2 regions of the Clostridium budayi genome follow, and region 2 is predicted to be linked to the other one. Evidence: a T-box and tRNA genes for the amino acid it is inferred to sense, from the RefSeq annotation. Region 2 holds a T-box; the other holds one or more tRNA genes.
The links. A T-box is a leader RNA that pairs with one kind of tRNA and senses whether it is charged. The one in region 2 lies ahead of serS (serine--tRNA ligase), so its partner is inferred to be a tRNA-Ser.
Positions count from the first base shown of each region.

Region 1: it encodes a tRNA-Ser, which carries the amino acid that the T-box ahead of serS (serine--tRNA ligase) is inferred to sense. The anticodon was not compared.

Region 1 covers NZ_AP042456.1:282,023-299,132, reverse strand. The annotation lists gene ACZ5TJ_RS01435 (hypothetical protein) at 1-494, shown strand, start outside; gene ACZ5TJ_RS01430 (thymidylate synthase) at 601-1,392, shown strand; gene ACZ5TJ_RS01425 (dihydrofolate reductase) at 1,392-1,883, shown strand; RNA gene ffs (signal recognition particle sRNA large type) at 2,099-2,363, opposite strand; tRNA gene ACZ5TJ_RS01415 (tRNA-Ser) at 2,366-2,455, opposite strand; gene lgt (prolipoprotein diacylglyceryl transferase) at 2,612-3,394, opposite strand; gene ACZ5TJ_RS01405 (nucleoside deaminase) at 3,387-3,866, opposite strand; gene ACZ5TJ_RS01400 (HlyC/CorC family transporter) at 3,920-5,170, opposite strand; gene ACZ5TJ_RS01395 (alginate O-acetyltransferase AlgX-related protein) at 5,305-6,492, opposite strand; gene ACZ5TJ_RS01390 (MBOAT family O-acyltransferase) at 6,505-7,998, opposite strand; gene ACZ5TJ_RS01385 (hypothetical protein) at 8,323-8,703, opposite strand; gene ACZ5TJ_RS01380 (hypothetical protein) at 9,058-9,165, opposite strand; partial or broken gene ACZ5TJ_RS01375 (glycosyltransferase family 2 protein) at 9,343-10,291, opposite strand; gene ACZ5TJ_RS01370 (hypothetical protein) at 10,484-11,029, opposite strand; gene ACZ5TJ_RS01365 (hypothetical protein) at 11,362-11,892, opposite strand; tRNA gene ACZ5TJ_RS01360 (tRNA-Arg) at 12,007-12,081, opposite strand; gene ACZ5TJ_RS01355 (hypothetical protein) at 12,269-12,730, shown strand; gene ACZ5TJ_RS01350 (cation-translocating P-type ATPase) at 12,821-15,187, opposite strand; gene ACZ5TJ_RS01345 (alpha/beta hydrolase) at 15,294-15,872, opposite strand; gene ACZ5TJ_RS01340 (lysophospholipid acyltransferase family protein) at 16,019-16,747, shown strand; gene ACZ5TJ_RS01335 (hypothetical protein) at 16,868-17,110, shown strand, end outside.
Region 2 covers NZ_AP042456.1:145,964-163,073, reverse strand. The annotation lists gene recF (DNA replication/repair protein RecF) at 1-431, shown strand, start outside; gene remB (extracellular matrix regulator RemB) at 447-707, shown strand; gene gyrB (DNA topoisomerase (ATP-hydrolyzing) subunit B) at 762-2,672, shown strand; gene gyrA (DNA gyrase subunit A) at 2,695-5,244, shown strand; rRNA gene ACZ5TJ_RS00690 (16S ribosomal RNA) at 5,764-7,280, shown strand; rRNA gene ACZ5TJ_RS00685 (23S ribosomal RNA) at 7,535-10,443, shown strand; rRNA gene rrf (5S ribosomal RNA) at 10,499-10,615, shown strand; tRNA gene ACZ5TJ_RS00675 (tRNA-Ile) at 10,623-10,699, shown strand; tRNA gene ACZ5TJ_RS00670 (tRNA-Ala) at 10,705-10,780, shown strand; gene ACZ5TJ_RS00665 (HD domain-containing protein) at 10,901-11,404, shown strand; gene ACZ5TJ_RS00660 (3H domain-containing protein) at 11,427-11,936, shown strand; gene ACZ5TJ_RS00655 (FAD-dependent oxidoreductase) at 11,971-13,389, shown strand; gene ACZ5TJ_RS00650 (DUF1667 domain-containing protein) at 13,402-13,635, shown strand; T-box leader at 13,705-13,917, shown strand; gene serS (serine--tRNA ligase) at 13,981-15,255, shown strand; gene ACZ5TJ_RS00640 (MIP/aquaporin family protein) at 15,480-16,187, shown strand; gene ACZ5TJ_RS00635 (HAD family hydrolase) at 16,216-17,040, opposite strand.

The sequences.
Region 1 (17,110 bases), 140 kb from region 2:
TTAATCCTAAAATATTAAAGAATTTTGCAAAATCACTTGCAACAATAGCTGAAATAGGATTTTTCTTAGCAATTGGTTTATTTCTTCTTAGATTTATAATTAAAAATTTAAATCAAAAAGGAGTAAATATACTAGATAAAGTATTAAATAAAGTTCATATAGATATTCCAAAAGAAGTTCAAAGTGAATTTTTAGAGAACACTATATTAGCAAAGGTTAGAAAAATTTTATTAAACATATCTAAAATTTTTCAAAGATTTCATATAATAATAGCTTTATTAGCTCTTTCAATAATACTACTTCATGCTTATATATTCTTACATTTAGGATTCAAGTGGACAATAGGATATATTTTTGGAGTTTTAGCTGTTCTTGATTTAGCTTTAATGCTTATAACTGGCATTTTTAGAATTTTTAATAAAAGTATCCATGCCCATAAAGCACTTGGGTTAATATTTATAATATTAATGTGTTTACACATAGCGTTAGTTTAAATTTGAACTAACGTTTTTTATTTTTTATAGTTTTTATTTTTTTTAACTACTTAATACTAATAATATGATAAAATAATATGAAATGAAACGAGAGGAGATTTTTTAAATGAGCTTATATGATAATCAATATCTTGACATTGTAGAAAAGATTTTAGAAAATGGATACTATGACCAAAACAGAACTGGAGTGGCTACATATAAACTTCCACATCAAATAATGCAATTTGATTTAGAAAAAGAATTCCCTATTCTTACAACTAAATTTGTGGCTTTTAAAACTGCTGTAAAGGAACTTTTATGGATATATAAGGACCAATCAAACAGCGTTAAAAAATTACAAGAACAAAACGTTAAGATCTGGAATGAATGGATGATGGAAGACGGAACTATCGGAACATCTTATGGATGGGTTGTTAAAAAATTTGATCAATTAGATAAATTAATAGATGCCCTTAAAAATAATCCTCAAGATAGAAGAATGATGATAAATCTATGGCAAATTCCATATCTTGATACAGGTGCCCTTCATCCTTGCTGCTTCTTAACTATGTGGGATGTAACAGATGGAAGATTAAACTGTATGCTTGTTCAACGTTCAGGTGATATTCCACTAGGAGTACCTTTTAATACAAGTCAATATGCTGTACTTGTACATCTTTTAGCACAAGTAACAGGATTAAAGCCTGGATTATTTACTCATGTTATAAATAATGCTCACATTTATGAAAATCAAGTTGAAGGAATGAAACTTCAATTAACTAGAAAAGATGAAGCATATGAAGCTCCAAAACTTTGGATTAATCCTGAGATTAAAGATTTCTATGACTTTACACCAGAGGACATTAAACTTGTAGACTACAAACACCATAAAGCAATCAAAATGGAGGTATCAGTTTAATGTTATCAATTATTGTTGCTACAGCTTCTAATAATGCAATAGGAAAAGATAATAATCTTTTATGGCATATTTCAGAAGATCTTAAAAGATTTAAAGAAATAACTTCAGGGCATAAAATTCTTATGGGAAGAAAAACTTTTGAGTCTCTTCCTGGAATACTACCAAATAGACCTCATATAGTTTTAACTAGAGATACTAACTTTAAAGTAGATTCTGATAAAGTTACTGTACTTCACAACTTAGATGAAGTTATAAATAATTTTAAAGATTCAGATGAAGAAGTATTTATAATTGGTGGCGGAGAAATTTATAATTTACTTATGCCTTATGCAAAGAAGTTATATTTAACAAAAGTTAAAAAGGAATTTGATGCAGATACATATTTTCCACAGATTGATATAAACGAATGGGAAGTTATCCACAAATCTGATGATAAAACTGATGATAAAAGTGGATTAATTTTTGAGTTTATAGATTTTATTAGAAAATAAAATTAAACTACCCTATATTACTAGGGTAGTTTTTTATTTTTATAACAAGAAAAAGAGGGTTCTTTATAAACTTAATAGTCTATAAAGCTCCCTCTCTTTCTTATCCTATTGTTTTGTATCCTATATTGTTAATCCTATTGAAGAGTAACCTAATTTAATTAATTATTTTATTGAATATAATCTATATTTGAATATTCAAAATTTACATTAAAAAACCGTGCACCCCGCTTCGACAGTAGTTTATATGCGTTACCTATGCAGTTAGCTCAGGCCAGATTGATCCACGGCACACGGAAGGAACCACTTATTGCTGCTTCCTTCCGGATCTGACAAGGTTCATGGGCTCCCGTTGCGTGGGACCCAGCCATCAACACCACTTACATAGGGCAGGCCATACAAACTAAAGCCTCCCCGAGGAATTCGATCCTGCTGTAGCGGATTGCAGGTTACAGGGCACCGCTAACTCCCCATCTAGCACGGTCTGGCGGAGAGAGTGGGATTTGAACCCACGGTAGAGTTTCCCCTACACACGCGTTCCAGGCGTGCTCCTTCGACCACTCGGACATCTCTCCATAAAAGTGTTAAATTTATTAAAGCTAAATAGCTTATTTGTTTAAGATTAATATACAATTCACATCTTAAACTGTGAATTCTCTATTAATACTTTCTCATTCTAACACAAATATTATTTTAGTTCAATAGTTAAGTGAACTATTCATTTCACTTACTTAGTTATGAATATTTTCCCTTTTTCTTTTTAAAATACAAATTATAAATATAACTCCTAAAATCATTAATCCTAACGATATAAGCTCTGCTACTCTAAAGCCCATAAACATTAAACTATCAGTTCTAAGTCCTTCTATAAAAAATCTTCCTAGAGAATAAAGTATCATGTAAGAACTAATTACAATACCTTCATATCCTTTTTTAAGCTTATTTAATATTATAACTAATACAATACAAACTAATACATCCCAAATAGATTCATATAAAAATGTTGGATGATAATATTGTCCATTTATATGCATTCCATTTTGAATAAAATTAGGAAACTTTGATATAAATTCATAAGATACTATGCCTCCATGCGCTTCACTATTCATAAAATTTCCCCATCTTCCCATTGCCTGAGCAAGTATTATTGATGGTGCAACTAAATCCGCATAAGTTAAGAAGTTTATCTTTTTTATTCTTGTATATATGTATGCCGCTAGAAAAGCTCCTATAAGCCCTCCATGTATAGCAAGCCCACCTTGTCTTATATTAAATATATCAACTAAATTATCTTTATAATTATTCCACTCAAATATAACATAATATGCTCTTGCTCCAACAATAGCCCAAGGAAAGCAAACCAAAAATAAATCAATTAATGTATCAAAATTTAGATTTTTTCTTTTTGCATTAAAATACGCAAGTATAAATGCCAATATAACTCCAATTCCAATTAGAATTCCATACCACATAACTTCAAATCCAAAAACTTCAAATGCAACTGGATTATTCATCATACCCCTCCCCTTTCTTCTTTAGAAGTTTATTTTCTTTTCTACGATTTTTAAAAAAATTTGTTATTATATCACTACATTCTTTATTATAAAGCCAGTTAATATTTAAATATGAATTTAAATATCTATTATTTACCAAATCAACAATAGAACCACAGGCCCCCATATCCCGATTGAAAGTTCCTATATGTAATTTTGATATCCTGCTTTGCATTATTGCTCCAGCGCACATAGGACAAGGCTCTAAAGTTACATACATTTCACAACCTGTAAGTCTCCAATCACCAGTATTTCTGCAAGCCTCTTCTATTGCTATTATTTCTGCATGTGAAATTACACTTTTATTATTTTCCTTTAAGTTATGTCCTCTGCCAACTACTTTATCATCTTTAACAATTATTGCTCCAACAGGAATTTCACCAAGTTCTAGCGCTTTATAACCTTCTTTAATTGCTAATTCTATATATTCCAAAAAAAATCACCACGCTATGATTATGTTAAAAAAGGACAGTTTATCTGTCCTTTTTAAGTATATATCCTTACTTTCATAATTCTATTTTTTTCAACTTCTTCTACAACAAATCTTATTTTACCTATTGTAACTTCTTCTTGCGCTTCAGGAATTCTTCCAAGTTCTCCTATAACAAGACCACCAACAGAATCAAATTCTTCTGATTCCATATTAACCCCTATAAGATCACTTATATCGTCGAGTCTAGCACTTCCTTCTACTATATATTCATCTTCTTTAATTACTTCAATCATTTCTCTTTCTTTATCATATTCATCTTCAATATCTCCAACAATTTCCTCAACAACGTCTTCAATTGTTACGATACCAACAGTTCCACCATATTCATCAAGTACAACTGCCATATGATTTCTTGATTTTTTCATTTCATTAAATAATTCTGTTATTTTCTTAAATTCAAAGGTATATAAAGGTTCTCTCATATAATCAGTAACTTTAAATTTACAATCTCTTTTGTCAGCTATTATAAGATCTTTTACATTAAGTACACCAACTATATCATCTATAGTATCATCATATACTGGAATTCTTGAGAATTGATCTTCTTTTATTACTTTAAGTATATCCTCATATCCATCATTAACATCAATAGCAGTTACATCTACTCTTTGAACCATTACATCTTTAACTTGAAGATCTGCAAAGTCGAATACATTAAATATCATTTCCTTCTCAACATCTTCAAGTACACCTTCTTCTTCACTAACGCCAACCATTGTCTTAAGCTCTTCCTCTGTAATAAATGGTTCTGTTGCTTTTGGATCTCCTCCAAATAATCTAATAAATACTGATGAAATAGCAGTAAACATTGCAACGAATGGCTTAAATATAGCTACGCAGAATTGTATTGGTTTGCTTACTTTAAGAGCAACTTGCTCTGATTTTTGCTTTGCTATAGATTTTGGAGTAATTTCTCCAAAAATAAGTACAAGTACAGTCATAATTGCAGTGGCTACTGCTACAGCACTTTCACTACCGTTAAATATTTTTACGGCTAATGATGTTGCAATTGCTGATGCACCTATATTAACTATATTATTACCTATTAAAATAGCTCCTAAAAGCCTATTTGGATCTTCAATTAACTTTTCTACCAATTTAGATCCTTTTACACCCTCTTCAACCATATGTCTTATTCTTATCTTGCTTAGAGACATAAGAGCTGTCTCTGACATTGAAAAAAATCCAGACAATACAAGTAAAATTACTAATAGAATAATTTGCCCCGTATAACTAGAGTCCAAAAATTATCACTCTCCCATAAATTGTAATTTTATAAATATATTATTTTCAATTATATCATATACAAAAAAAATTATATATATTCTTTTATATAAAAAGGAGCAATAATAATTTGCTCCACTTTTATAAATAAACACTATTTAAAATCAAAAGTTTTCATATTTGATAAAGATCCTGGATAATACATCATTATAACTATATCAGGATTATAATTTTTTATATAATCGTACTCCTTACCATTATAATATCTAAGATCGAGCACTCTAGTTTCTTTAGCACTTAAACTTAAATATGATGCAACAGGAAGCACAAAAGAGTCCTTTAATATAAGTATTTTTTTATTGTTATTTACTTTATTATTTATTATTCTAAATTCATTATCTCCACCTAAATAAGATGCATATTTATTTTCATAAATATCTCCCTTTAATAAAGATTTTTCTATTATGGTATTTTCAAAGTTTCCTTTTTTTGTTTTCATAACTTTACTGTCATTATTATATTTTGTAACTGTAAGGTTTGTATCAAATTTTGGTATATACATATTAAAATCATCAACTTCTGTATAATACTTACCAACTCTTTTTCCTTGACTTCCTACAAAACTTTTATTGTAATTAATCTCTTTATAATTATTTATATCCCTATTTATATTATCTTTATCTAAACTCATTCCATAGTCTGAATTAAGCTTGTTTATTAGTTCCCCTGTAGCCCAAAATCCAGTTTCAGGCTTCCAATGATGATCTGTTTTAAAGAATGCATCTTTATAATCTATATTATCTTTTTTCATTTCTTCTCTTAAATCTAATGTATTTATATTATTTTCTCTTAAGTTTTTTAAAAAGTTGTCTGCTACCTCATTTGAATAATCATCAACCCCAGTTGGTAATTGACCTACTTCTCCAGTAGCCTTAAATGGTGATTGTACATACATAAAATCAATATTATTTTTCTTAGTAAAATCTCTAAGTTTAATAATACTTTCCGTTTGCTTTGTTAAATCTATAGGATTACTAGTTAAGTTAAAGTGTAGATAGTTATTTTTATCTTTAACAACTGTACGCCATGATTCAACATCTTCTACTACTTTTTTATTCATAGCTCTTTGAACTAATCCATTGAATTCTATAAATTTCATCTTATTATATAAATTTTCATTTAATATATTATCAACATCAGAAATAGCCTTTTTCATATTATTATTGGATATTTTTAAATCTTTTTCATTATAAATATTTTTAAACGTTCCTACAGTAATAACACCTACTATAGTCAAAAATGCCACTGCCATTATTTTATTTCTTCTGTTTACACCACTCATAATCATTTCTCCTTAAAAATTAAAATATATAAATGGATTATATGCACCTTTAATTATGAAAGACATCGTAATTAAAAATACTCCTATATATAAAGCAACGTATCCAAAGTCATAACATATTTCTAAAATTCTATATCCTTTATTTATTTCTCTTTTATCCATTAAATCTTTATATTTTTTCTTTAAATATTCTACAATTGGCATACTAAATATTATTGAACATATTAAAAATACAATATTTTCATTTACATAAAGTATTGTTAAGTTATCCATTAAACTATTTCCATTAAGCCCAAGCATAGATTTAATATATTTAGCCGCATACCCTATAGTATCTGATCTAAATAAAACCCATCCAAATACTGCAACTAATACTGCATAAGTATGTTTAAATGCTAATATAGGTATACTGTCTTTTTTATTCTTATCTTTACCCTTTTTCTTATTTCTAATATCTATAACTTTTTCTATTGCAATAAAAATAAAGAAATACATTCCCCATGACATAAATGTCCAATTAGCACCATGCCAGAATCCTGTTAAGAACCATACTACAGAAAGATTAAATATAGTTCTTTTTATGCCTTTTCTACTTCCACCTAAAGGAAAATACACATAATCCCTAAACCAGCTTCCAAGTGAAATATGCCATCTTCTCCAAAATTCTGAGACAGATTTTGATATGTAAGGATAATTAAAGTTCTCTAAAAAGTGGAATCCAAACATTTTTCCAAGTCCTATCGCCATATCTGAGTATCCTGAGAAATCAAAAAATATCTGTAATGAGTAACATATAGCACCAAGCCAGGCAAATGATACAGATATCTCATCAGGTTGAACGGAAAAAGCTCTATCTGCAATTAAAGCAAGATTATTTGATAAAAGTACCTTTTTTGAAAGTCCAATTATAAAACGCCTAACCCCTTCGCTAAAATCATTGAAATTTTCATGCCTTTTATTAATTTGTTCTGCAACAGTTTTATACCTAACAATAGGTCCTGCAATAAGCTGAGGAAATAATGCAATATAAAGCCCTACATTCACAGGATTTTTTTGAGCTCTTATTACATCTCCGTCTGAATCAGTTCTTCTATAAACATCTATAACATAAGATATTGCTTGGAATGTAAAGAATGAAATTCCTATAGGAAGTGGAATCTTTGGAACATATAAATTTAAATTAAATATTTCATTTACATTGGTTACAAAAAATCCTATATATTTAAATACAAATAAAATTCCAAGATTAAAAATAAGCATAATAACAATTAATATTTTACTTGTCTGCTTATTATAATTATACTTTTCAACTAACATACCAAATATATAATTAAGTATTATGGATGAAAGCATTATTAGTACGAATACCGGTTCTCCCCACGCATAAAACAATATACTAGCTAAAAATAGAAATAAATTTCTAATTTTTCTATTTGGAATTAAATAATAGAATATTAAGCATATTGGCAAAAAACCAAATACAAATATCGAACTACTAAATAGCATATTAACCCTCCCATTTATTTCAAAAGTCATACACATTTTAACACTTTATTCATCATTTATCCATTATTTATCCATCATTTTAAATATTTTTAACTTATAATCCTATTTATTACATTTAAGCTAATACTATAAGAACTTAACTACCTCTTAATGCTCCCCAATGAACTATTCTTGATTTAAATTTCCTACTTTGTTAAAGTTTTAACTAAGTATAAGCCTATTGTTAATATATTAACAATAGGCTTATATTTTTAATGCATCCATTTGGCATTATCCCAGTTATATCAACTCCTCGAACCTTGTCGAATTTTGTTCGTTATTTTTTTAACTATGCTTTTTTAAAGAATCATCTAACTGTTTTTCTATAGTTTTTACGACATATTCTAAATCTGTCTTTCCTTTGCTTGCTATGAGATCTGAATTTTTAACTCCTATACGCCTTACTTCTTCAGCCCAATCTATAACTTTATTAGCATCTTGCTCATCTTCATTAAAATTTATAGCTATTTTTCCCTCTTTCATATCTACATACACATTTGTTATCCCTTTTAACTTTTTAAGTGCCTTATGAAGGAACTCTTCGTATATTTCAAACTCTTTAGATACCATCTTTAAGCACTTCATTTCAAATATTATTTGTCCTTTTGTTATTTCTTTTACCTTTATCTTTATTATTTGATTCATCATCTTCTCTTTTATTCCCATATTAAAAACTCCTAAAACATTTTTTGCCTAAATTAATTAGTTCATTTATAAAACCTATGCAATATTTGTAGTACTAATGATAATTTAATATAATTTTTTTTAGCTTATAAATATAAAAAACCTAGGAATTTAAAATTCCTAGGTTTTTTATTGTAATAATTTACATTTAAAGAGAACGTATTTAACTTTTGTATTTACATATATCCTCTGTGTTTGCTCTGCTACAACCTCATAATTATCCCATAAATATTTAGGCTTAATATTATTAACATTCATCTTATGATTAACTTTCATGACTATATAATCTGGAATTGCTTCTTTTACATACCTATTTTGCTCATCACTATTCTCTATTTATCTTTTCTCCTTTTCCTTAAAAGCGAAAAATTTCATTAGTATAAATGTAACTGGCACTCCTATTATCGCGGCAAGTATATATGCAATTAATTTATTTAATCCCATAATATTAAATACTATTAATACAACAATATTTTGTATTATAAAATTTGGAATATATCATCGAAAATACAACTCCATTAAATGTGTTTATTACTCCTATTATTACAAAGAGTATAAATTCTTTACTTAAAAATATTTTTAATATTTTATCTATTAAAGCTTTCATATTACGACTCTTAATTATTCTTCTGAATCAGTATTTGTTATTAATTCATCATCAATAATGTATCTTGGTCTATGCTTAGTTTCAGTGTATATCTTTCCTATATATTCACCTATAACTCCAAGACATAGTAATTGAATTCCACCAATCATTCAAATTGATCCAGTAATTGAAGTCCATCCAGCTTCTGCATTGCCCATAATTTTTGAAACAAATGAATATATTATTGCAATAAGACTTACTATAAATATACAGAATTCAAGACTAGTAATTATTCTGATTGGCTTTATACTAAATGATGTTATCCCGCCCCATGCAAAATTAAGCATCTTCTTTAATGGATATTTAGATTCCCCCGCAAACCTTTCATGACGTTCATATTCAACAGTTGTATGCTTGTATCCTATTAATGGCACTATTCCTCTTAAGAATAAATTAGCTTCTTTAAATTAACTTAATCCTTCAAGGGCTCTTTTACTCATAAAACGATAATCAGCATGATTCGCCTAGTACATTCATAAACTTATAAAATCCAAGTGCAGTAGTTCTTTTAAAGAAAGTATCTGTTTCTCTAGATAAACGAACTCCATATACAACATCATTACCTTTATAGAATTCTTCAACAAATTTATCTATTACATCTATATCATCTTGTAAATCTGCATCTAATGATATTGCCATATCTGCATATTCCTTAACTGTCATTAATCCAGCAAGTAATGCGTTCTGATGCCCTTTATTTCTTGACAGATTTACGCCACAAAAAATATCATTTTTATTATGTAACTCTTCTATTATCTCCCAACTCTTATCCTTCGACCCATCATTTACAAAAAGTATTTTACTATTTGGATGAATCATTTCTTTTTCTATCATCTTATTCATCTTTTATAGTAATCTACGGCTTGTCTCATGAAGAACCTCTTCTTCATTATAACAAGGTATTACTAAATATAATTTATTCATATTTCTCCTCCATTTTAATGAATAATATTTTAAAATTTACAAACTTTGAAAATCACACTAAAATATATGGGTAAATTTTACATATCTTATGATATTGTACCATAAGAATGGTATAAGTTATTATAAATGGTTTTTATTATAAAATCATTCATAATCCCTTATACCTTTATTTGTTTCTACTATTTGATTGTTTTATTGTTCTTTATTAATATTTTTATTTATTATTCCTATAAAGTCTTGGATCTTTTCCTCTTGTGCTGAAGTTAGCTCTCTATTTCTTATTATGTTTAAAATATCCTTTGCTTCTCTATATTCGTTATTTTTAATTAAGTCTTGTACATTTTCTATCTCTTCATCTACTTTTTTCTTATTTCCAAGTTTAATTCTAATTTTATCTTTTAATGCTCCTAAATCATTTCTTATATTATAATCTTCATATTCCTTGGGAGTACTTTCTATAGACTTTAACGCACCTTCTAAATTATTTTTCTCATATAAACTTTTAGCCTCATTATAATTTATAATTATGTCTCTTAATTTTTTGGCTTCATTATTTTCCTTATCTTCATCTAATGCTTTATTAAAGTCATACATTGCATCATTATATTCTGCATTATTTAGTGCTAACTTTCCCTCTTGTATGTACTTATTAACTCTGCTTTCACATCCGTAAACGTTAACACCGGTAAAAAAAATAATACATCCTAGATATAAAATCCTCTTTAGTTCTTTTTTCATACTACTCCCCCTTAATAAAAGTTTCGATCTGTTAAGTTATATGAACATTTTTTCTCACCCTTTAAAGATAAAGAAATTTAGATAAAATCAATTTTATGTATTATTTATAATTATATCATAATACTATTAATAATAATAAAAATACCCATAACTATATAATATAAAAAAGATACTTAATTGAAACTATTATAACAATGATCATTGTAAATGGAATTAAAAAAGCCGACTCCTTTTCAATATAGAAATCAGCTTTTAGTGTGTTAACTCTCTTTTTTTAATTTCCTTTACATAGGTAGTACTTTATTGATTAAATCTAATTTTCTACAAATAACCTAATTAGATTTAATTAGGTTTCCATTATCATCGTAGTAAGTGGAATGTATGGGAATTAAAATCTCATCTTTCTCAAATGGATCAAATCCTCCACTTCCATAATCCTCATATATTCTTATTTTATTTCCTCTTATAAACGAATTTATATAATCGTAATATTTTACTTCGACCTGTAAAAAACTATCTACATAAGCTATCATCTTTTTACCGTCTTTTTCTATAATATGCTCAACATCAGTAAATGCATATGAAATGATGCATCCAAATAAATAAAGAACCATACTACCACCAATTATGAAACTAATTAGAACAGTTGCAGTTATGTTTCTATTTGTATAGTAATACATAAGAACAATTACTTGAATTAAAATTGAAAATAATAATATAGTAAAAATAGTAGCAAATATAAACTTAACAACATTTAAAAACCCAATGCCATTTAATCTAAGTATATACTTAGAAATTTTATATAGTAGTACTAAAGAAAATAATAAAATACAGTTATAAATAAAAAATTTTTCCTTTTTCATAAACTCTCCATGTTTAATTTTAATTCTCTGAATATAAAATCCTTCTTAAATAAAAAATTATATCTAAAAATAAAGCGACTTAACTTTTAAAGTTAAGTCGCTCTCCACCGTAAATGGCACCCCTAGTAGGAATCGAACCTGCATCTATCCCTTAGGAGGGGATTGTTCTATCCATTAAACTATAGGGGCTTATCATTTTAATTTTATTACAATATAATCCACCTGTCAATTTAATCTATATATAAAAAGATAGATTAGAATATAAAATTATATCATTTATACTTCAAAAATATGGTAAAATTAATGTAAATAAAAGTGTTTATTTTTAGTGTTTTTATTGAATAACCTAATAATTGCTATATGTGTGGAGGGGAAAATGAGAAAAAATAAAATAAATCTAAGTAATAAACTAATAATAATTTTGATTGTATTACTAATTATTATTGGATTATTTATATACAACTTTATAAAAGATGCTAATACATATTCTAATATTATTAAGTCAAATTGGAAAATTGAATTATCATCATCATACAAAGAAATTTATTCATCAGATAGCGGTCCTAGTTTTTTAGGTGATGGTTATAGATATCATATCTTTGAATATACGACTAGTAATGATATAAAAGATTCTTTAGATTGGCAAACTTACAAAAATCCATCTATGGAATTAGATATTAACATCATCTTATCAGAATTAAAAGTACCAAATGAATACTTGCCACCTTTTGACTGTGAGTATATGCACTTCTTTAAAACAAAGGATGACTCCTCTAAGTTATATATTATCTTTAATGAAAAGGAAAATAAAATATATGTTGCTGAACATTTTCTATAATATATTTAATAAATTATAATAGCACAAAAGGATACTAATTTTAGTATCCTTTTTTATTGTTGCCAGTTTATTATTAATATGTTTTTTAACCTATTGTTCTACATGTTTTCTAACTCTAACTACACTAACTATTGTCGCAAGTAATGGAGCTGATAATGCTATTGTTCCAGCTGATACTAGCCATTCCATTTTATTTAATTTAGTTAAAGTAAATATTTCTCTACCTATTGGTGTAATAAATGCTAAAGATACTATTCCCATCATTATTACAACCAATATAACTTTAAATGGAGTAAGAGGTAATGCAACCTTAAATAAGATTACCATACTAACCCCAGATAACATTAATACTGAAAGTGTTCTACAATGCTCTATATCTATACCTAATTTATACGAAATAACAAATGTAGCGGATACAAATAGTGCAATGAGCACACCATTTGGTATACTTGCGGTTAATATTCTTCCTAAGAATCCATGTTTTACTCTTTCTTGGTTTGGAAGTAATGCTAAGAATAATGCAGGTATACCTATCGCACAACTACCAACTAAAGAAAGTTGAATTGGTTGTATTGGGAATGGTAGTAATAATATTGAGAAAACAACTGCAAGTATAATTGAATATGTTGTCTTTGATAAGAATAACTGTGCTACTCTCTCTAAATTATTTATTTGTTGTCTTCCCTCTGCAACAACCTTTGGAAGTGCACTAAAGTTTGATTTCATTAGTACAAGCTGTGCTACTGCTTTTGTTGCATCTGAACCATTTGCCATTGCAATACCACAATCTGCTTCTTTAAGTGCTAATACGTCATTTACACCATCTCCAGTCATAGCAACTGTATGACCATTTTGTTGAAGTGCTATAACTAAATCTTTCTTTTGGTGTGGTGTAACTCTACCAAATATACTGTACTTTTCTACTTCCTTCTTTAATTCTTCCATATCTTTTGGAAGCTCTCTTGCGTCAATATAGTTCTCAGCACCTTCAATACCAGCTCTTTTACCCACAGCTGAAACTGTAACAGGATTATCTCCTGAAATTACTTTAATTTGAACACCTTCATTTTTAAAGAATTCTATTGTTTCTGGTGCGTCCTCTCTTATTATATCTTCTATTAAAACTAATGCTACTTTGTCTACATCTTTAATTTTTTCTCCTTTTAATGAGTTTAAAGATGATTTAGCAAGTAATAATACTCTTCTGCCCTTTTTAGCTTCTTCTTCTACTTTATTTTTTATTTCTATATACTTAGGTCCCATAACAATTTCTGGTGCTCCAAGTATCCAAGCTCCCTTATCTTTAAGTACAATTCCACCCCATTTTCTCTTTGATGAGAATGGAACTTTCTCTATTATTTCAAGATTAGAATCTTCTTTATATTTATCTAATATTGCTTGTTGAGTAGGGTTCTTACTTGGAAGGTTATGAGATATACTAGCTAATACTTCATCTATCTCTTTATCTTCAAATTCTGATAAATTTACAACATCAATTAATTTTAAAGTACCTTCTGTAACTGTACCAGTTTTATCAACACATAAAACATCAACTCTTGCAAGTACTTCTGTTGCTGAAAGTTCTTGTACTAAAGTATCATATTGAGATAACTTTATTATAGCAACTATAAATGTTGCACTAGTTAATAAAACAAGTCCTTCTGGAACCATTCCAATAATACCTGATACTGTTCCTATAACAGCATCTTGCCAACTAGCATTTATAAATATTAATTGAGTAGCTGCAAGTAATATACCGATTGGAACTATTAAGAATAATAATACTTTAAGTATTTTATTTAGTGCATTTTGTAATTCTGAATTAGTTATCTTAAATCTTCTAGCTTCATCTGCAAGTTTTGAAGAATATGTATTAGCTCCGACCTTTGTTACTTTCATATATCCTTCTCCAGCAACTACAAAGCTACCTGATAATATCTTATCTTCATGCTTTTTAGGAACTGGATCTGCTTCTCCTGTAAGCATTGATTCATCTATTTCCAGCTCATCGCCTTCATATAAAACACCATCTGCTAAAATCTGATCTCCTGATGTTATGTACACTATATCATCTTTTACTATTTCCTCGATTCCTATCCTTTTAATCAAACCGTCTCTGACTACATTACAATTTGCTTCACTAATTACGGATAGCTTTTCTATTATATTTTTAGCCTTAACTTCCTGAATAACACCAATTAAGCTGTTTACAATTATTACTCCTGCAAATATTGCATTTTTAGGAGAACCTGCAATTATTACTGCCACTGCAAGGACAAGATTAAGCGCATTAAACATAGTGAAAAAATTTGCTCTTAAAATTTGTAGAAAAGTCTTTGATGGAGCCTTTGGTAGTTTATTTACCTCTCCTCTTAGAACTCTTTCTTCTACCTGTTTCTCTGTAAGTCCGGTTATTTTACCTACTACTTCTTGATTGTAGTCATCTCTACATTCCATGCCATTTCTCCTTTTTAGTTTAGTTTCATAAGTAATAGTTTAATTCACTAATCTTAAAATACTCTTAAAATTTTGAAAATATATATTAAATTTCTTTTAATTTCTTTTAATTTCTTAGTTTATTTATGCTTTCTATTATAATTCTACTATTTTCCTTTAAATCCTCTTTAAAATTTCTATCGCAGTAATAAATATCACTAGATTCTAAACGAACTAAATCATTACATAATAGGAGCTCTGCCTTTTTTTCATTTTTTATTTTTTCATAAAAATTAGTTGCGGACTCTTTTCCTTCCTCTTCCCCTCCAATAACCCAATTTGTTATTGATGGATTTAATGCCACTATATCTTTTCCTATATTATCTGTATTTAAATTTTTATGAAACACAGTTCTCATTATATAAACATTAAAGCCTCGTTCTGCTATTTTAGACATTATAGGAATATATGATGCTTCATCCACATTATTTTTAGGATAAAAAATATATCCAACGCATCCGTCTCTTCCTTTTGGTTTTATAAGTATGCTATTTCTATAGTTATTCACATCTACAAATTGTTTATCCACAAGTGACTCTACTTTTTCTCTATCTAACTGTGAATAATTTATATTAGAATAAATAAATATCCCTACAAACACCATAATTATTGAAATAATAACGTAAAAAGAAAATTTTTTTCTCATAATTTTCACCCCTCTTTTTCATTATTATTTATTATTGCCAAAAGTAACGTTAATTTATCATAAGCTCTCTTTAGTTCTTTAAAATTTCCATCATTTATAATATACTTTTTCTATAGCACTTATTTATATTAGAGAGGATTGGTATTATGTTTAGAACAATACTTTTCTATCCTGGAATAATTATTAGCTTAATCGTTTCTTATCTTTGCTTAATTTGGGTTAAATTTTTAGAACTTAGAGGAAAAGATAAAGAAAGAACACAAGCTATATTTAAAATAACCTCAACGTGGGCAAAATTTGTAATGTGGCTTAGTGGTGCTAAGGTTAAAGTCTATGGAAAAGAAAATATTCCTAAAGATGAAGCTGTATTATTCGTTGGAAACCATCAAAGTAACTTTGATATTCCACTACTTCTTAGCAGCATAGATGTACCTAGAGGATTTATCGCAAAAAAAGAATTAGAAAAATGGCCTATTATAAGCATGTGGATGAGATATATTAATTGTATCTTCATGGATAGAAGCAATATTAGAAAATCAGCTGAGGCAATTGTTCAAGGTATCCAAATTTTAAAAAATGGATATTCAATGGTTATATTCCCTGAAGGAACAAGAAGTAAAGGTAAAAAAGTTGCTGAATTTAAAGCAGGTAGTTTTAAATTAGCTCTTAAGTCTAAAGTTAAAATAATTCCAGTTACTATTAATGGTTCATATAAACTTTTAGAAGCTAATGGCGGTAAAATACGTCCAGCTGATATAGAAGTTTACTTCCATAAACCTATTGATGTAACTAATCTATCTAAGGAAGAAATAGCAGAACTTCATAATGATGTTAGAACTATTATTGTTTCTGATCTTCCTGAAAGTCAAAGATAAAGCAAAAAGAAGCATTATTCATTAATGCTTCTTTTTTTTGATTTATTATTGTAATATTTTATTCTTATAATTATTGTATAATGGAATAAATAACTATTTTACATACGGAGGGTGAAATTTATGAAAAAAACACTTATAGGCTTACTTATAGCCTCATGTTTTGTTGTTTTAGCTGGATGTAGCGACAATTCAAGTTCAAGTGCTAGTACAAGCAATGCACAGCAACAAGTTGAAATGGCTAAAACATCGGATAATGCATCAAAAAATACTGAAGCTAAAGAACAAACTAGTAAAGAAGATGTATCAAAAGATACTAATAAAACTTCTGACAAATCTTCTACTGAAAACTCAAATACTAATATG
Region 2 (17,110 bases):
AGTTTAAATACAATTCTACCATAAGGAATCTTGATAATATCCAAGATGAATTCTATGAAACATTAAGAAAAAACAGAAAACGTGATTTAGAAAAAGGTATAACAAGTCACGGACCTCATAGAGATGATTTCTCTGTTTATATAAACAATGTTGATACGAAAAGCTTTGGTTCACAGGGTCAACAGAGAACTGCTGTACTTACTATGAAGTTTGCATCTTTGAGGATTATAAAAGAAATAACAGGAGAATATCCAGTCTTATTATTAGATGATGTATTATCGGAATTAGATTTTAATAGAAAAAGATACGTTTTAAGTTCAATTGGGGATATACAGACAATAATAACTTGTACTGGAATTGAAGATTTGAATGATTATTTAGATAAAGATTCAAAGCTATTTAAAGTAAAAGAGGGAAAAGTCTCTAAATAAAAGGAGGAATTCTAAATGTTTTTACACTTAGGAGAAAATGTTGTAGTTCCAATAAAAGATGTTATTGGAATATTTGATTTACAGACAACAATGTATAGCTCTGATACAATTCAATTTTTAAGAATGGCAGAAGAAGATGGATTTGTGGAAAGAATAACAGATGATAAACCAAAATCATTTGTTATAGCTGAAGTTGATAAGAAAAGTAAGATATATTTATCACCTATTTCTTCATCAACATTAACTAAAAGAACAGATTTGGAGTATAATCCGTAAGTCCAATATTAACCTTCAATAAGACAGGAAAAAATAAATATTTAGGAGGAATCTATGTTGGAACAAAAAAAACAAAGTTATGATGAAAATCAGATACAAGTTCTTGAAGGACTAGAGGCTGTAAGAAAAAGACCTGGTATGTACATAGGTAGTACTAGTTCAAGAGGATTACACCATTTAGTTTACGAAATAGTTGATAATAGTATAGACGAAGCACTTGCTGGATACTGTAAAAATATTAGAGTTACAATAAACGAAGATAACTCAGTAACAGTAGAAGATGACGGTAGAGGTATGCCAGTTGGTATGCACCCTAAGATGGGTAAACCAACAGTAGAAGTCATTATGACTGTTCTTCATGCAGGTGGTAAATTCGGTGGAGGCGGATACAAAGTATCAGGTGGTCTACACGGGGTTGGTGCATCTGTTGTTAATGCTCTTTCAGAAGAATGTAGAGTAACAGTTAAAAGAGAAGGTAAGGTTTGGAGACAAGAATATAAAAGAGGAAATGTTGTTACTGATCTAGAAGAAATCGGAGTAAGTGATAGTACTGGTACAACAGTTTACTTTAAACCTGATAAAGAAATCTTTGATGAATTAATATATGATTTTGAAATTCTTTCACAAAGATTAAGAGAACTTGCTTTCTTAAACAAAGGAATTAATATAACGTTAGTAGATAAAAGATACGATAAAGAAGAATCATATCATTATGAAGGTGGTATAAAATCTTTCGTAACTTACTTAAATAGAAATAAGCAACCATTACATGAAGAACCAATATACGTAGAAGGTTTAAAAGATGACATAATGGTTGAAGTAGCACTTCAATACAATGATGGCTATACTGAAAATATTTTTACCTTTGCAAATAATATAGATACTATAGAAGGTGGTACACACTTAGTTGGTTTTAAAACTGCATTAACTAGAGTATTTAATGATTATGCAAAGAGATTTGGGCATTTAAAAGAAAATGATAAAAATCTTTCAGGTGAAGATATAAGAGAAGGCTTAACATGTGTAATATCAGTTAAGATAGGTGAACCACAATTCGAAGGACAAACAAAAACTAAACTAGGTAATAGTGAAGTTAGAGGAATAGTTGATTCAGTTGTTGGTGAAGGTGTTGGAACATTCTTAGAAGAAAATCCAGCAATAGCCAAGATTATAATAGATAAAGCATTAATGGCAGCTAGAGCAAGAGATGCAGCAAGAAAGGCAAGAGAACTTACAAGAAAGACTGTTTTAGAAAGATCAGCACTTCCAGGTAAACTTGCAGATTGTTCATCAAAAGATCCTATGGAATGTGAAATCTACATAGTCGAAGGGGACTCAGCGGGAGGATCAGCAAAGCAAGGAAGAGATAGAAAATTCCAAGCTATATTACCACTAAGAGGTAAGATTATGAACGTTGAAAAACAAAGACTAGATAAGATCTTAAATTCAGATACTATAAGATCAATGGTAACAGCCTTTGGTGCAGGTATAGGAAAGGATTTTGATATATCAAAGATAAGATATAACAGAATAATAATAATGACAGATGCCGACGTAGATGGAGCACACATAAGAACATTATTATTAACTTTCTTCTACAGATACATGAGAGAATTAATAGATGGCGGTCATGTTTATATAGCACAACCACCATTATATAAAGTTGCAAAATCTAAGAAAGAATACTATGCTTACTCAGATCAAGAACTTGATAACATATTAACCGAGATTGGTGGAAAAGATAATTCAACTAATATTCAAAGATATAAAGGTCTTGGAGAAATGAATGCAACTCAATTATGGGAAACAACAATGGATCCAGAACAAAGAATATTACTAAAAGCAACTGTAGAAGATGCTATGGCTGCAGATGAAATATTCACTATACTTATGGGAGAAAAAGTTGAACCAAGAAGAGAATTTATTCAAGATAATGCTAAGCAAGTAAGTAACTTAGACATTTAGTACTAAATATGAGGTGAAGTACATGAGTTTTAATGAGGGAAGAGTAATACCCGTAGATATAAAGAACGAAATGAAGAAGTGTTATATTGACTATGCCATGAGTGTTATAGTTGGTCGTGCGCTTCCAGACGTTAGAGATGGATTAAAACCTGTTCACAGAAGAATTCTTTATTCAATGCAAGAATTAGGATTAGCGCCTGAGAAAGGTTATAGAAAATGTGCCAGAATAGTTGGGGAAGTACTTGGTAAATATCACCCACACGGTGATTCTTCAGTATATGATGCTTTAGTTAGAATGGCTCAAGATTTCTCAATGAGATATATGCTAGTAGATGGTCACGGTAACTTTGGATCAGTTGATGGTGATAGCGCTGCGGCAATGAGATATACAGAAGCAAAGATGAATAAAATCGCAAGTCAAATGTTAAGAGATATAACAAAAAATACAGTTGATTTTATTCCAAACTTTGATGGTGAAGAAAAAGAACCATCAGTACTACCTTCAAGATTCCCTAATCTTTTAGTAAATGGATCATCAGGTATAGCAGTTGGTATGGCAACAAACATACCTCCACATAACTTAGGTGAAGTTATAGATGGAACAATAATGCTTATAGATAATCCAGAAGCTGAAGTTTTAGATTTAATGACTGCAATAAAAGGACCAGATTTCCCAACAGGATCAACTATAATGGGTAAGTCAGGAATTAGATCAGCTTACGAAACAGGTAAGGGTAAAGTTATCGTTAGAGCAGAAGCTGAGATAGAAGAGGAAAACAACAGACATAGAATAGTTGTTACAGAATTACCTTATCAAGTTAATAAAGCTAGACTTATAGAAAATATTGCGGATTTAGTTAAAGATAAAAAGATAAATGGAATATCAGACTTAAGAGATGAATCTGATAGAGAAGGTATGAGAATCGTTATAGAACTTAAGAGAGATGCAAATCCTAATGTAGTTCTAAACCTTCTATACAAGCACACAAAGATGCAAGATACATTCGGTGTAACTATGCTTGCATTAGTTGATAATGAACCACAAATACTTAACTTAAAACAAATACTAGGTCATTATATTAACTTCCAAAAAGATGTTATTACTAGAAGGACTATATTTGAATTAAATAAGGCAGAGGCTAGAGCACATATCTTAGAAGGATTAAGAATAGCTTTAGATAATATTGATGAAGTCATAAATATTATAAGAGGATCAAAGACTTCAGAAATAGCTAAAAATACTCTTATGGAAAGATTTAATCTTTCAGAAAAACAAGCTCAATCTATTCTTGAAATGAGACTTAGAAGACTTACAGGATTAGAAAGAGATAAAATTGAAGAAGAATATGCTGAACTTATGAAAGAAATTGAATATTTAAAATCAATTCTTGCAAGTGAAGAAAAGCTTCTTTCAGTAATAAAAGAAGAATTAATAGAAATTAAAAATAAATATAATGATGAAAGAAGAACTAAGATAGAAACTAATGTAAATGAAATTGATGTAGAAGATTTAATTCAAGAGAAGGAAATCGTAATTACATTAACTCATTCAGGTTATATTAAGAGAATTTCATCAGATGTATACTCAGCTCAAAAAAGAGGGGGTAAGGGAATACAAGCAATGTCTACTAAGGAAGATGACTTCGTAGAACATGTTATGGTAACATCAACTCACTCAGATATACTATTCTTCACAAATAGAGGTAGAGTATACAAATTAAGAGGATATCAAATACCTGAAGCTGGAAGAGCAGCTAAGGGAACTAATTTAATAAATCTTATAGCAATAGAACCAGATGAAAGAATAGAAACAGTTCTAACTGTAAATGATGTTTATGAAAATGGATATCTATTTATGGGAACTAAGAATGGTATAGTTAAGAAGACTAATCTTAACGAATTCAAGAACTTAAGAAAGAATGGTCTTATTGCAATTAACTTAAGAGAAGGAGATGAACTTCTAAAAGTTAAGATGACAAGAGGAGATGCTAATATCATAATGGTTACTCAAAATGGTTTAGCTATTAAGTTCAATGAACAAGATGTTAGACCAATGGGTAGAACAGCATCAGGTGTTAAGGCGATAAGCTTAAGTGATGATGATATAGCTGTATGTATGGATATAGCTGTTGATGATGAAGATTTATTAGTAGTTAGTGAAAATGGATTTGGTAAGAGAACTCCAATAAGTGAATATAAAGTCCAAAATAGAGGCGGTAAAGGATTATTAACTTACAAGATAAATGATAAAACAGGTAAGTTAATTGGAGCTACTATGTGTAAGGCTGAAGATGAACTTATGCTTATAAATAATAGTGGTGTTGCTATAAGAATAAACATAGAAGATGTTTCAGTAACAGGAAGAGCTACTATGGGAGTTAAGCTAATGAGAACTCTTGAAGAAGAACAAGTAGTTACAATCACTAAAATAACTAGCGATGGAAATGATGATAAAGAGGAATTAGTTCAAACTGAATTAGTTGTAGATGAAAAATCAGAAGTTAATTCAGAAGAGGCTAATGATAATTCATTAGATAAGCTTTTAGATAGAGCAAGTGAAGATGATGAATAATATTTAATAAATAGGTTCGTAGTACAAATTTTTGTGCTATGGGCCTATTATTTTTTAGAAAATATATTAAATAACTATATTTTTATAGTATAGAATACAAAGTTTTTATAGTGTAATTATAGTTTAAAAGAGTGATTTTTATTAATTTATATAGTAAGTACATAAAAAAATAATATACTCTTTGCCAGGCGTATCATTATTAGAAATAATAAGTATTTAAAAGAAATATAGAGAAATATAGATATAAATTATAAAAATAAAGATAATATAGATTATACAGAATGATATATATGATAATATAAATCTCGTCGCTGATGACGACACGGAAACAACGAAACAAACTTGAAAAAAGTTTTTAAAAAGTTGTTGACAAGATGTTGAAACGGTGATAAGATTTAATAGTCGCTTGAGGGCGACGAAGTAAATTTGGTCTTTGAAAATTGAACAGAATATATAGAATACATTTAAACCAGCAATTCTTTTATTAAAGTAAGTTTTATGAGTTAACAGATTAAACTTTTTATTGAGAGTTTGATCCTGGCTCAGGACGAACGCTGGCGGCGTGCCTAACACATGCAAGTCGAGCGATGAAGTTTCCTTCGGGAAACGGATTAGCGGCGGACGGGTGAGTAACACGTGGGTAACCTGCCTCATAGAGGGGAATAGCCTCCCGAAAGGGAGATTAATACCGCATAACATTGCAGTTTCGCATGAAACAGCAATTAAAGGAGCAATCCGCTATGAGATGGACCCGCGGCGCATTAGCTAGTTGGTAAGGTAATGGCTTACCAAGGCGACGATGCGTAGCCGACCTGAGAGGGTGATCGGCCACATTGGGACTGAGACACGGCCCAGACTCCTACGGGAGGCAGCAGTGGGGAATATTGCACAATGGGGGAAACCCTGATGCAGCAACGCCGCGTGAGTGATGACGGTCTTCGGATTGTAAAGCTCTGTCTTTGGGGACGATAATGACGGTACCCAAGGAGGAAGCCACGGCTAACTACGTGCCAGCAGCCGCGGTAATACGTAGGTGGCGAGCGTTGTCCGGATTTACTGGGCGTAAAGGGAGCGTAGGCGGATTTTTAAGTGGGATGTGAAATACCCGGGCTCAACCTGGGTGCTGCATTCCAAACTGGGAATCTAGAGTGCAGGAGGGGAGAGTGGAATTCCTAGTGTAGCGGTGAAATGCGTAGAGATTAGGAAGAACACCAGTGGCGAAGGCGACTCTCTGGACTGTAACTGACGCTGAGGCTCGAAAGCGTGGGGAGCGAACAGGATTAGATACCCTGGTAGTCCACGCCGTAAACGATGGATACTAGGTGTGGGAGGTATCAACTCCTTCCGTGCCGCCGCTAACGCATTAAGTATCCCGCCTGGGGAGTACGGTCGCAAGATTAAAACTCAAAGGAATTGACGGGGGCCCGCACAAGTAGCGGAGCATGTGGTTTAATTCGAAGCAACGCGAAGAACCTTACCTAGACTTGACATCCTCTGCATTACCCTTAATCGGGGAAGTTCCTTCGGGAACAGAGTGACAGGTGGTGCATGGTTGTCGTCAGCTCGTGTCGTGAGATGTTGGGTTAAGTCCCGCAACGAGCGCAACCCCTATTGTTAGTTGCTACCATTAAGTTGAGCACTCTAGCGAGACTGCCTGGGTTAACCAGGAGGAAGGTGGGGATGACGTCAAATCATCATGCCCCTTATGTCTAGGGCTACACACGTGCTACAATGGCAAGTACAGAGAGATGCAATACCGCGAGGTGGAGCTAAACTTCAAAACTTGTCTCAGTTCGGATTGTAGGCTGAAACTCGCCTACATGAAGCTGGAGTTACTAGTAATCGCGAATCAGCATGTCGCGGTGAATACGTTCCCGGGCCTTGTACACACCGCCCGTCACACCATGAGAGTTGGCAATACCCAAAGTTCGTGAGCTAACGCGTAAGCGAGGCAGCGACCTAAGGTAGGGTCAGCGATTGGGGTGAAGTCGTAACAAGGTAGCCGTAGGAGAACCTGCGGCTGGATCACCTCCTTTCTATGGAGAATTCAGTTAACAAGATGATTAACTGGTAAATAAAAAATTCGAAATTCGGATTTCTTCTTTAAAAGAAGGTTTAATGAAAATTCTGTTCAATTTTGAGAAACCAAGTTTCTCAAAATAAAATGTTCTTTGAAAATTGCATATGAATATAAATTGTTGATACAACAAGCCAAGAAAAAATGTATTTTTACAAATACTATTCTTTGTTAGATCTGAATTGTAATAATTTTGATATAAATGACTAAATAGGTCAAGCTACAAAGGGCGCATGGTGAATGCCTTGGCATCAGGAGCCGATGAAGGACGTGATAAGCTGCGATAAGCTTCGGGTAGGCGCACATAGCCAGAGATCCGGAGATTTCCGAATGAGGGAACTCACATGGGTTAACCCCATGTATCATATAGTGAATACATAGCTATATGAGGGTAACCTAGGGAACTGAAACATCTAAGTACCTAGAGGAAGAGAAAGAAAAATCGATTTTCTTAGTAGCGGCGAGCGAAAAGGAAAGAGCCCAAACCAAAGATTTATCTTTGGGGTTGCGGACAGAACATTAACTTAGGAAGCTATTGTAACCGAAGATAACTGGAAAGTTAAACCGTAGAGTGTAATAGTCACGTAGGTGAAACGAGAAAGCCTAAAGTTCTGATCCAGAGTACCACGAGACACGTGAAACCTTGTGGGAAGCAGGGAGGACCACCTCCCAAGGCTAAATACTACCTGATGACCGATAGTGAAGCAGTACCGTGAGGGAAAGGTGAAAAGAACCCCGGGAGGGGAGTGAAATAGAACCTGAAACCGTGTGCCTACAACCGATCAAAGCCCCTTATGAGGGTGATGATGTGCTTTTTGTAGAACGAGCCAACGAGTTACGGTATGTAGCAAGGTTAAGTACTTAAGGTACGGAGCCGAAGGGAAACCAAGTCTTAATAGGGCGACTAGTTGCATGCCGTAGACCCGAAACCGGGTGACCTATCCATGGCCAGGTTGAAGCGAGGGTAAAACCTCGTGGAGGACCGAACCACGTTGCTGTTGAAAAAGCATGGGATGAGCTGTGGATAGCGGAGAAATTCCAATCGAACTCGGAGATAGCTGGTTCTCCTCGAAATAGCTTTAGGGCTAGCGTCGGACATGTGAGTAGTGGAGGTAGAGCACTGAATGGGCTAGGGGGCATAGCGCTTACCGAACCTTATCAAACTCCGAATGCCACATACTTTTAATCCGGCAGTCAGACTGTGAGTGATAAGATCCATGGTCAAAAGGGAAACAGCCCAGATCGTCAGCTAAGGTCCCAAAGTGTAAGTTAAGTGGGAAAGGATGTGGGATTTCTAAGACAACTAGGATGTTGGCTTAGAAGCAGCCACTCATTGAAAGAGTGCGTAATAGCTCACTAGTCGAGAGATCCTGCGCCGAAAATGTAACGGGGCTAAACTTACCACCGAAGCTACGGGTTCACACTTAGTGTGAGCGGTAGAGGAGCGTTGTAATCGGGCTGAAGTCGTACCGTAAGGAGCGGTGGACTGATTACAAGTGAGAATGTTGGCATCAGTAGCGAGATGTAGGTGAGAATCCTACAGGCCGAATATCTAAGGTTTCCTCAGGAAGGTTCGTCCGCTGAGGGTTAGTCGGGACCTAAGCCGAGGCCGAAAGGCGTAGGTGATGGACAATCGGTTGATATTCCGATACCACTATAATCGTTATTATCGATGGTGTGACGGAGAAGGATAGGATGTGCTAACTATTGGATGTTAGTCTAAGCGTTTAGGGAGTTAGAGTAGGCAAATCCGCTTTAACAATCCTGAGGCGTGATGGGGAAGGTTCCACGGAACCGAAGTATCTGATTCCATGCTTCCAAGAAAAGCATCTAGAGAGAGAAGTAGTGCCCGTACCGCAAACCGACACAGGTAGATGAGGAGAGAATCCTAAGGCCGGCGGAAGAATTGCAGTTAAGGAACTAGGCAAATTGACCCCGTAACTTCGGGAGAAGGGGTGCCTACGAGAGTAGGTCGCAGAGAATAGGCCCAAGCAACTGTTTAGCAAAAACACAGGTCTCTGCTAAAGCGAAAGCTGATGTATAGGGGCTGACGCCTGCCCGGTGCTGGAAGGTTAAGGGGAACACTTAGCGTAAGCGAAGGTGTGAACTTAAGCCCCAGTAAACGGCGGCCGTAACTATAACGGTCCTAAGGTAGCGAAATTCCTTGTCAGGTAAGTTCTGACCCGCACGAATGGCGTAATGACTTGGGCACTGTCTCAACTGCAAATCCGGCGAAGTTGTAGTGCGAGTGAAGATGCTCGCTACCCGCGATTGGACGGAAAGACCCCGTAGAGCTTTACTGTAGCTTAGCATTGAATTTCGGTATTATCTGTACAGGATAGGTGGGAGACTGGGAAATCAGGACGTCAGTCCTGATGGAGTCGTCCTTGGGATACCACCCTGATATTACTGGAATTCTAACTGGACGCCATGAATCTGGTGACAGGACATTGTTAGGTGGGCAGTTTGACTGGGGCGGTCGCCTCCTAAAAAGTAACGGAGGCGCCCAAAGGTTCCCTCAGAACGGTCGGAAATCGTTCGTAGAGTGCAAAGGCAGAAGGGAGCCTGACTGCGACACCTACAAGTGGAGCAGGGACGAAAGTCGGGCTTAGTGATCCGGTGGTACCTCGTGGGAGGGCCATCGCTCAACGGATAAAAGCTACCTCGGGGATAACAGGCTGATCTCCCCCAAGAGTTCACATCGACGGGGAGGTTTGGCACCTCGATGTCGGCTCGTCGCATCCTGGGGCTGAAGTAGGTCCCAAGGGTTGGGCTGTTCGCCCATTAAAGCGGCACGCGAGCTGGGTTCAGAACGTCGTGAGACAGTTCGGTCCCTATCCGTCGCGGGCGTAGGAAATTTGAGAGGAGCTGTCCTTAGTACGAGAGGACCGGGATGGACTGACCTCTGGTGTACCAGTTGTTCTGCCAAGAGCATAGCTGGGTAGCTAAGTCGGGAAGGGATAAACGCTGAAAGCATCTAAGCGTGAAGCCCACCTCAAGATGAGATTTCCCATAGCATAAGCTAGTAAGACCCCTTGAAGAACACAAGGTTGATAGGTCAGAGGTGTAAGCATGGTAACATGTTCAGCTGACTGATACTAATAGGTCGAGGGCTTGACCAATAAAAACAGATGATCAACAAAAATTCATATGCAATTTTCAGAGAACACTCTGATATCTGGTGATGATGGCATAGAGGAAACACTCCTTCCCATTCCGAACAGGAAAGTTAAGCTCTATAGCGCTGATGGTACTTCACGGGTGACTGTGCGGGAGAGTAAGACGTTGCCAGGTCCAATGAGGATCTTTAGCTCAGTTGGTTAGAGCAACCGGCTCATAACCGGTAGGTCCGGGGTTCGAGTCCCTGAAGGTCCACCATTTCTGGGGGTATAGCTCAGTTGGGAGAGCACCTGCCTTGCACGCAGGGGGTCAAGAGTTCGAATCTCTTTATCTCCACCATATTTAAAGCTATGAACTAATGTTCATAGCTTTTTTTGTTGTTCTAAAATTGATAATGTATAAAGTAAATGGTATTATAAAATAAGATGAAGTTAAATTTTAAATTATTGAGGAATAAGTATGAGATATAGAATTAAACAATTTTATTGGGCAATTACTTCAAATTTAAAAGAAGTTGATAGTAATATAATTTCAAAATATTTAAATAAAGAAGAAAAAGAAGCTTTCAATAAATTGAAAACTTCTGAGAAACATCATTGCGTAAGAGTATGTAATGATGCTATTAATATGGCAAGAGAAGGTAATAATAATATAAATGAAAAAAAGTTAGCTAAAATTGCATTACTTCACGATGTTGGTAAGTGCGGAAATCCTTTAAATGTATTTGAAAAATCTATAATGGTTTTATTAGATCGATTTACTAAAGGAAAACTAAAAAATTATGCTTATATAAAAAAGGTAGACACTTATTATAATCATCCATTAAAAAGTGCAAAAATTTTAAAAAAAATAAGTTCTTATGATAATGAGTTTCTAGAAGCTATAGCAAGACATCATGAGAAAAGTTATACAGAAAATAATAAATACCTTGAGATAATAAAAAAGTGTGATAACATGAATTAAATATAAATATTGAGGGGGAAGTATGGATTCAAAGAGTAGAAGAGAAGATATACTAGTTAGACTTATAGAAAGTTTAACTCCTATAAAAGGGACTGATTTTGCAAAACTATATAATGTAACAAGACAGATAATAGTTAAAGATATAGCTATTTTAAGAGCAAAGGGAAATAAAATAATAGCAACACCAGATGGTTATATAATAACAAGTGAAGATAATAGAGTTAGAACTATATTGGCTGTATGTCATGAGAGTAATCGTATTGAAGAAGAACTTGAAATTATAATTAAATATGGTGGAATAATAGAAGATGTAATAGTAGAGCATCCTTTATATGGAGAGATAAAGGGAATACTTATGATAAAAAATCTTAATGACTTAAATAATTTTATTCAAAGATATGAAAATAATAAGGCTAAGCCATTATCAGTATTAACTAATGGAGTACACATACATACAATATCAGCTGATAATGAAGAAAATATGGAGTTAATTAAGAAGGAACTAAAAGAACGCAGATTTATTATTTCTTAAAGTGGTTACAAATGTGGAGGTATATAAAGTAATTATGGATTATGATGTATTGATATTAGGTGGAGGTATAGTTGGATGTGCTGTAGCATATGAGCTATCTAAATATAACCTTAATATAGCATTAATTGAAAAAGGATATGATGTGGCTGATGATATAGCTGTTGTTAACACTGCAATTGTTTATGATGGATCCGAAACTTCAAATGCTGTAATGGCTGATTTGGAAAATATAGGTAGTATACTTATAAAAGAAGCATGTGAAAAGTTTAATGTCCCATATAAAAAGATAGGTTATGTTAGAATTGCTACAACTGAAGAGCAAAGTCTAAAACTTGAAGAAATGTATTTAGCAGCTCAAAAAAGAGGAATAAAAGGTGTTAAATTAGTAGACAATGAAGGAATAAAAGATATAGAACCTAATTTAGAAGTTGATATTAAAAGAGCACTATACTCTAAAAATACTGCAATAATAGCACCTTATGACTTATCAATAGCATATGCAGAAGTTGCGGCGGATAATGGCGTTAACTTTAGATTAGAAGAAGAAGTTATAAGCATAAAGAAAATAAATAAGGGTTTTGATGTTGTTACAAATAAAAATAGATTTAAATGTAGAGTAGTAATAAATACTATTCCAGATGAATTCTATGTAGAAAATAATAAAACTTGTGACAATACACTAGAATCTATAGAAGCTGAATATACAATTCCTAAAAAGATGAATTATTTTCTAATGGAAGGGAAACTTAAGTGTAAGCTAAAAAGAGTTGTTGTTAATGTTATAGATGAGCAAACATTTGTAATGAATTCTCCAATGATTAATGGTGGAACTATGCTAGGAGTTAAGAATACTAATGTTTTAAGTATAGATGAGGGTGTAAAGTTCAGTAAACATATAACACCTAATATATACAAAGAAAAGATTAGTGAAATGATTAGAGAATCATACAAAAGAGATGAAATGGTAATAGATAATAGTGATATAGAAAATGGATATATAAGAGTTACAGGAAAGCATTACGGCAAGATGACTATTGCCCCGGCAATAGCGCAAAGTATAAGAGAAGCAATTGTTGACCTTATGAACTCATCATCTAAGAAAAACTTTATTGATAAAAGAAGAGAATTTTATAGATTCAGAGATTTAGATAGAGAAGAGATAAATGAAATTATAAAATTAGATAAGAGATATGGTAATATAATTTGCAATTGTAATAACGTTAGTGAAGGTGAGATTGTAGATTGTATTAGAAGACCACTTGGTGCAAGAACTGTTGAAGGAGTTAAAAAAAGAACTGGGGCTGGATATGGAGATTGTCATGGATCTTATTGTATAAGAAAAATAATGAAAATATTAGCTAGAGAAATGGATAAGAGTCCAATTGAAATAGTTAGAAATTCTAAAAACTCTAAAATTGTATCAGGAAGAATAAAGGAATTTGATGAAGTATAGAGGTGAGTAACTTTGAGTAGAAAAGATATTTTTACAAGCATAGTTAGAGTAAAAGGCGACATTAAACATAAAGTTGTTCCTGTAAAAAGTAGTGATAAAGTAGATATATCTTTATGGAAGGAATTCTCTAAGGTTATTGGTAGAATATATATAAGCACTCCAATTAATACTGGAGAAATTATATGTAAAAATATATTAAATACAGGAATTGATATTGTATGTGCAAAAAGAGTAGATAATGGCTAGAAAATGCTTAGTTAAATATTGACAAAGAAGCTTTAAATGTAATATATTAGAGTTAATCATATTTAGAATAATAAACCGTTGAAGAGGATAAGTAGTTTTAATTAATATTTAAGAGAGTTAGTGGTTTGGTGTAAACTAATATTTTAATTATAATGAATCCACCTTGGAGGGACTGTGAACATAAGCAGTACGGTGAAGAATCGTTAAATCTGTAAAGAGAGGATATTAACCTTTAAGGTTTTATCAATTAGGGTGGCAACGCGGAGTCTATTCGTCCCTTTTTATAAGGGATAGTATAGGCTCTTTTTATATGTAAAAAATAATAAAATAACAGGAGGAAAATAAATGTTAGATTTAAAAAGAATCAGAAATAATCCAGAAGAAATAAAATTAGCTTTAACTAATAGAGGAGAAGATTTTGATGTATCTGTAATAGATGAATTAGTTAAGTTAGATGAAGAAAGAAGAAATATATTAAGTGAAGTTGAAGTTTTAAAGAGTAAAAGAAATCAAGTTTCAGCAGAAATTCCAAAATTAAAAAAAGCAGGAGAAGATGTAGCTCCTATAATGGCTGAAATGAAGGAATTAGGAAATGAAATAAAAGAACATGATAGTAACCTTGCTTCAGTTAATGAAAAAATAGAATATATAATGCTTAGAATTCCTAACATACCAAACCCACAAGTACCTGAAGGTGAATCAGATGCTGATAATGTTGAAATTAAAAGATGGGGAGAAACTCCAAAGTTTAATGGTGAACCAAAAGCTCACTGGGATTTAGGTATAGACCTTGGAATATTAGATGCTGAAAGAGGCGGAAAGGTTGCAGGTTCAAGATTTACTTTCTATAAAGGATTAGGAGCAAGACTTGAAAGAGCTGTTCTTAACTACTTCATGGATAAACATTCAGATGAACATGGATATACAGAAATACTACCTCCATACATGGTTAATAGAGCAAGTATGACAGGTACAGGACAATTACCTAAGTTTGAAGAAGATGCATTTAAAGTAGAAAATAACGGATTCTTCTTAATACCAACAGCAGAAGTTCCAGTAACTAATATGTATAGAGATGAAGTTTTAAATGCAGAAGAACTTCCAGTAAAGCATGTTGCATACTCAGCTTGTTTTAGAGCAGAAGCTGGATCAGCTGGTAGAGATACTAGAGGACTTATAAGACAACATCAATTTAATAAAGTTGAATTAGTTAAATTCGTTAAGCCAGAAGAATCATACAATGAATTAGAAAAATTAGTTAGAGATGCTGAAGAAGTATTAGAAGAATTAGGATTACCATATAGAAAAGTTAGAATATGCAAGGGTGACTTAGGATTCACAGCTGCATTAAAATATGACTTAGAAGTTTGGATGCCAAGTTACAATAGATATGTTGAAATATCAAGTTGTTCAAACTTTGAAGATTTCCAAGCTAGAAGAGCTAACATCAAATATAGAGAAGGTAAGGAAAAACCTCAATTCGTTCATACATTAAATGGTTCAGGTCTTGCAGTTGGTAGAACAGTAGCTGCTATACTTGAAAACTATCAAAATGAAGATGGTACTGTAAGAGTTCCAGATGCATTAAAGAGATACATGGGTGTAGATATAATTAAATAATTTTAATTTAAATATCAAGATATCTAATAAGGTATCTTGATATTTTTTGTTAATATTGATAAAAAATATCAATAAGTACTATTTTTATCAATTTATATTTTGATTACAATGCTAGTTAATATGAGTTATACAGCCGATGTAAAAGTTTGCATAAAAATTGCTATATATATTTATATATATAGAATATAGATGTATATATATAATCAACTAAGGAGGTATTATAAATGACACATTTTATAGCAGAATTTTTAGGTACTTTAATTCTTATACTTTTAGGAGATGGTGTAGTTGCCAATGTTGTTTTAAAAAAATCTAAAGGAGAAAACGCTGGTTGGATGGTTATAACAACTGGATGGGCTTTCGCAGTTGCTGTACCAGTATATATATTTGCCGCAACAAGTGGTGCACATTTTAATCCAGCAGTAACAGTAGGACTAGCTGTAGCAGGGCTTTTCCCTTGGGGTGAAGTTCCAATATACTTATCAGCACAATTTTTAGGTGCTTTCGTTGGAGCCGTATTAGTATGGATTACATATAGACTACAATATGAAGAAACTGCTGATAAAGATGCAATTTTAGGGTCATTTGCAACAATACCAGCAAAAAGAGATAATATATCAAATTTAATTACAGAAATAATAGGAACATTTGTATTAGTATTTGCTATTATGGGCGCACAAGCTAGCGAAATAACTGCAGGTCTTACACCATTTGTAGTTGGTATTATAGTTTGGGCTATTGGTTTATCACTTGGAGGACCAACAGGTTATGCTATAAACCCAGCAAGAGACTTAGGACCAAGAATAGCACATGCTGTATTACCTATCAAAAATAAAGGTGGTAGCCAATTTGATTATGCATGGATACCTGTAGTTGGACCTATTATAGGTGGTATACTTGGTGCATTAGCATATGCGGTTTTATTTGTATAGATATAAATATAATAAAAAAAGAATCCTTTTATAAGGATTCTTTTTTATATAATGATTCTAAGTATTTAGCAACGCCGTCATTTGTATTAGATTCTATAATAGATGTTGATATATTTTTTAATTCATCTGTTGCATTACTAACTGCAAAACATTCATCTGATAATTCAAACATTGGTATATCATTTAAGTTATCACCAAAGGATGTAAGATTATTAAAGTTAAATTGCTCCATTAGATACTTAATAGCTTTAGCTTTTGATGATTTTTCACTATATATTTCTAAAGTATATACTTCTTTATTATAAACGTCCTCATATGCTATTAAATATAATCCATCAATATCTTTAATTTTTTCATATACATTCATAATAGTTTCTTTATTATCCATTAAGAAAAAATGTATTATATTACTATCTTCAGGGACAGGTCCATTTATAAATGTTTTTAATGGACTACCTAATCTACTATTAAGGAAATTTGCTTGACAAATATTAGAAATTTTATCATAATAAGCAAAGATGTGATTATCATCTATAGTATAACAAAAGCCAGAGATATTGTTACTTTCTAATATATCTAATATTTTGGATGTAGTAGTTTTAGGAATTGAATTATATGTTATATATTTATTTGATTTTAAGTCATATATAGCTGCACCATTCATTACGATGATTGGTAAGTTTATATTAACTTTTGATAGTATTGGAACAACTGTAGCTGGAGTTCTAGCTGTAGCAACTGAAAAGTTAATATTATGCTTATTTAATTTATTTAAAACAGAGATAGTATATTCAGAAAGTTCTTCATTATTATTTAAAAGAGTTCTATCTAAGTCAGATATGTATATATTCATGTATTTTCCCCCTATAGATTATAATATTTAAATAATTATATAATGACATAAGATATAATTCAATAAATAT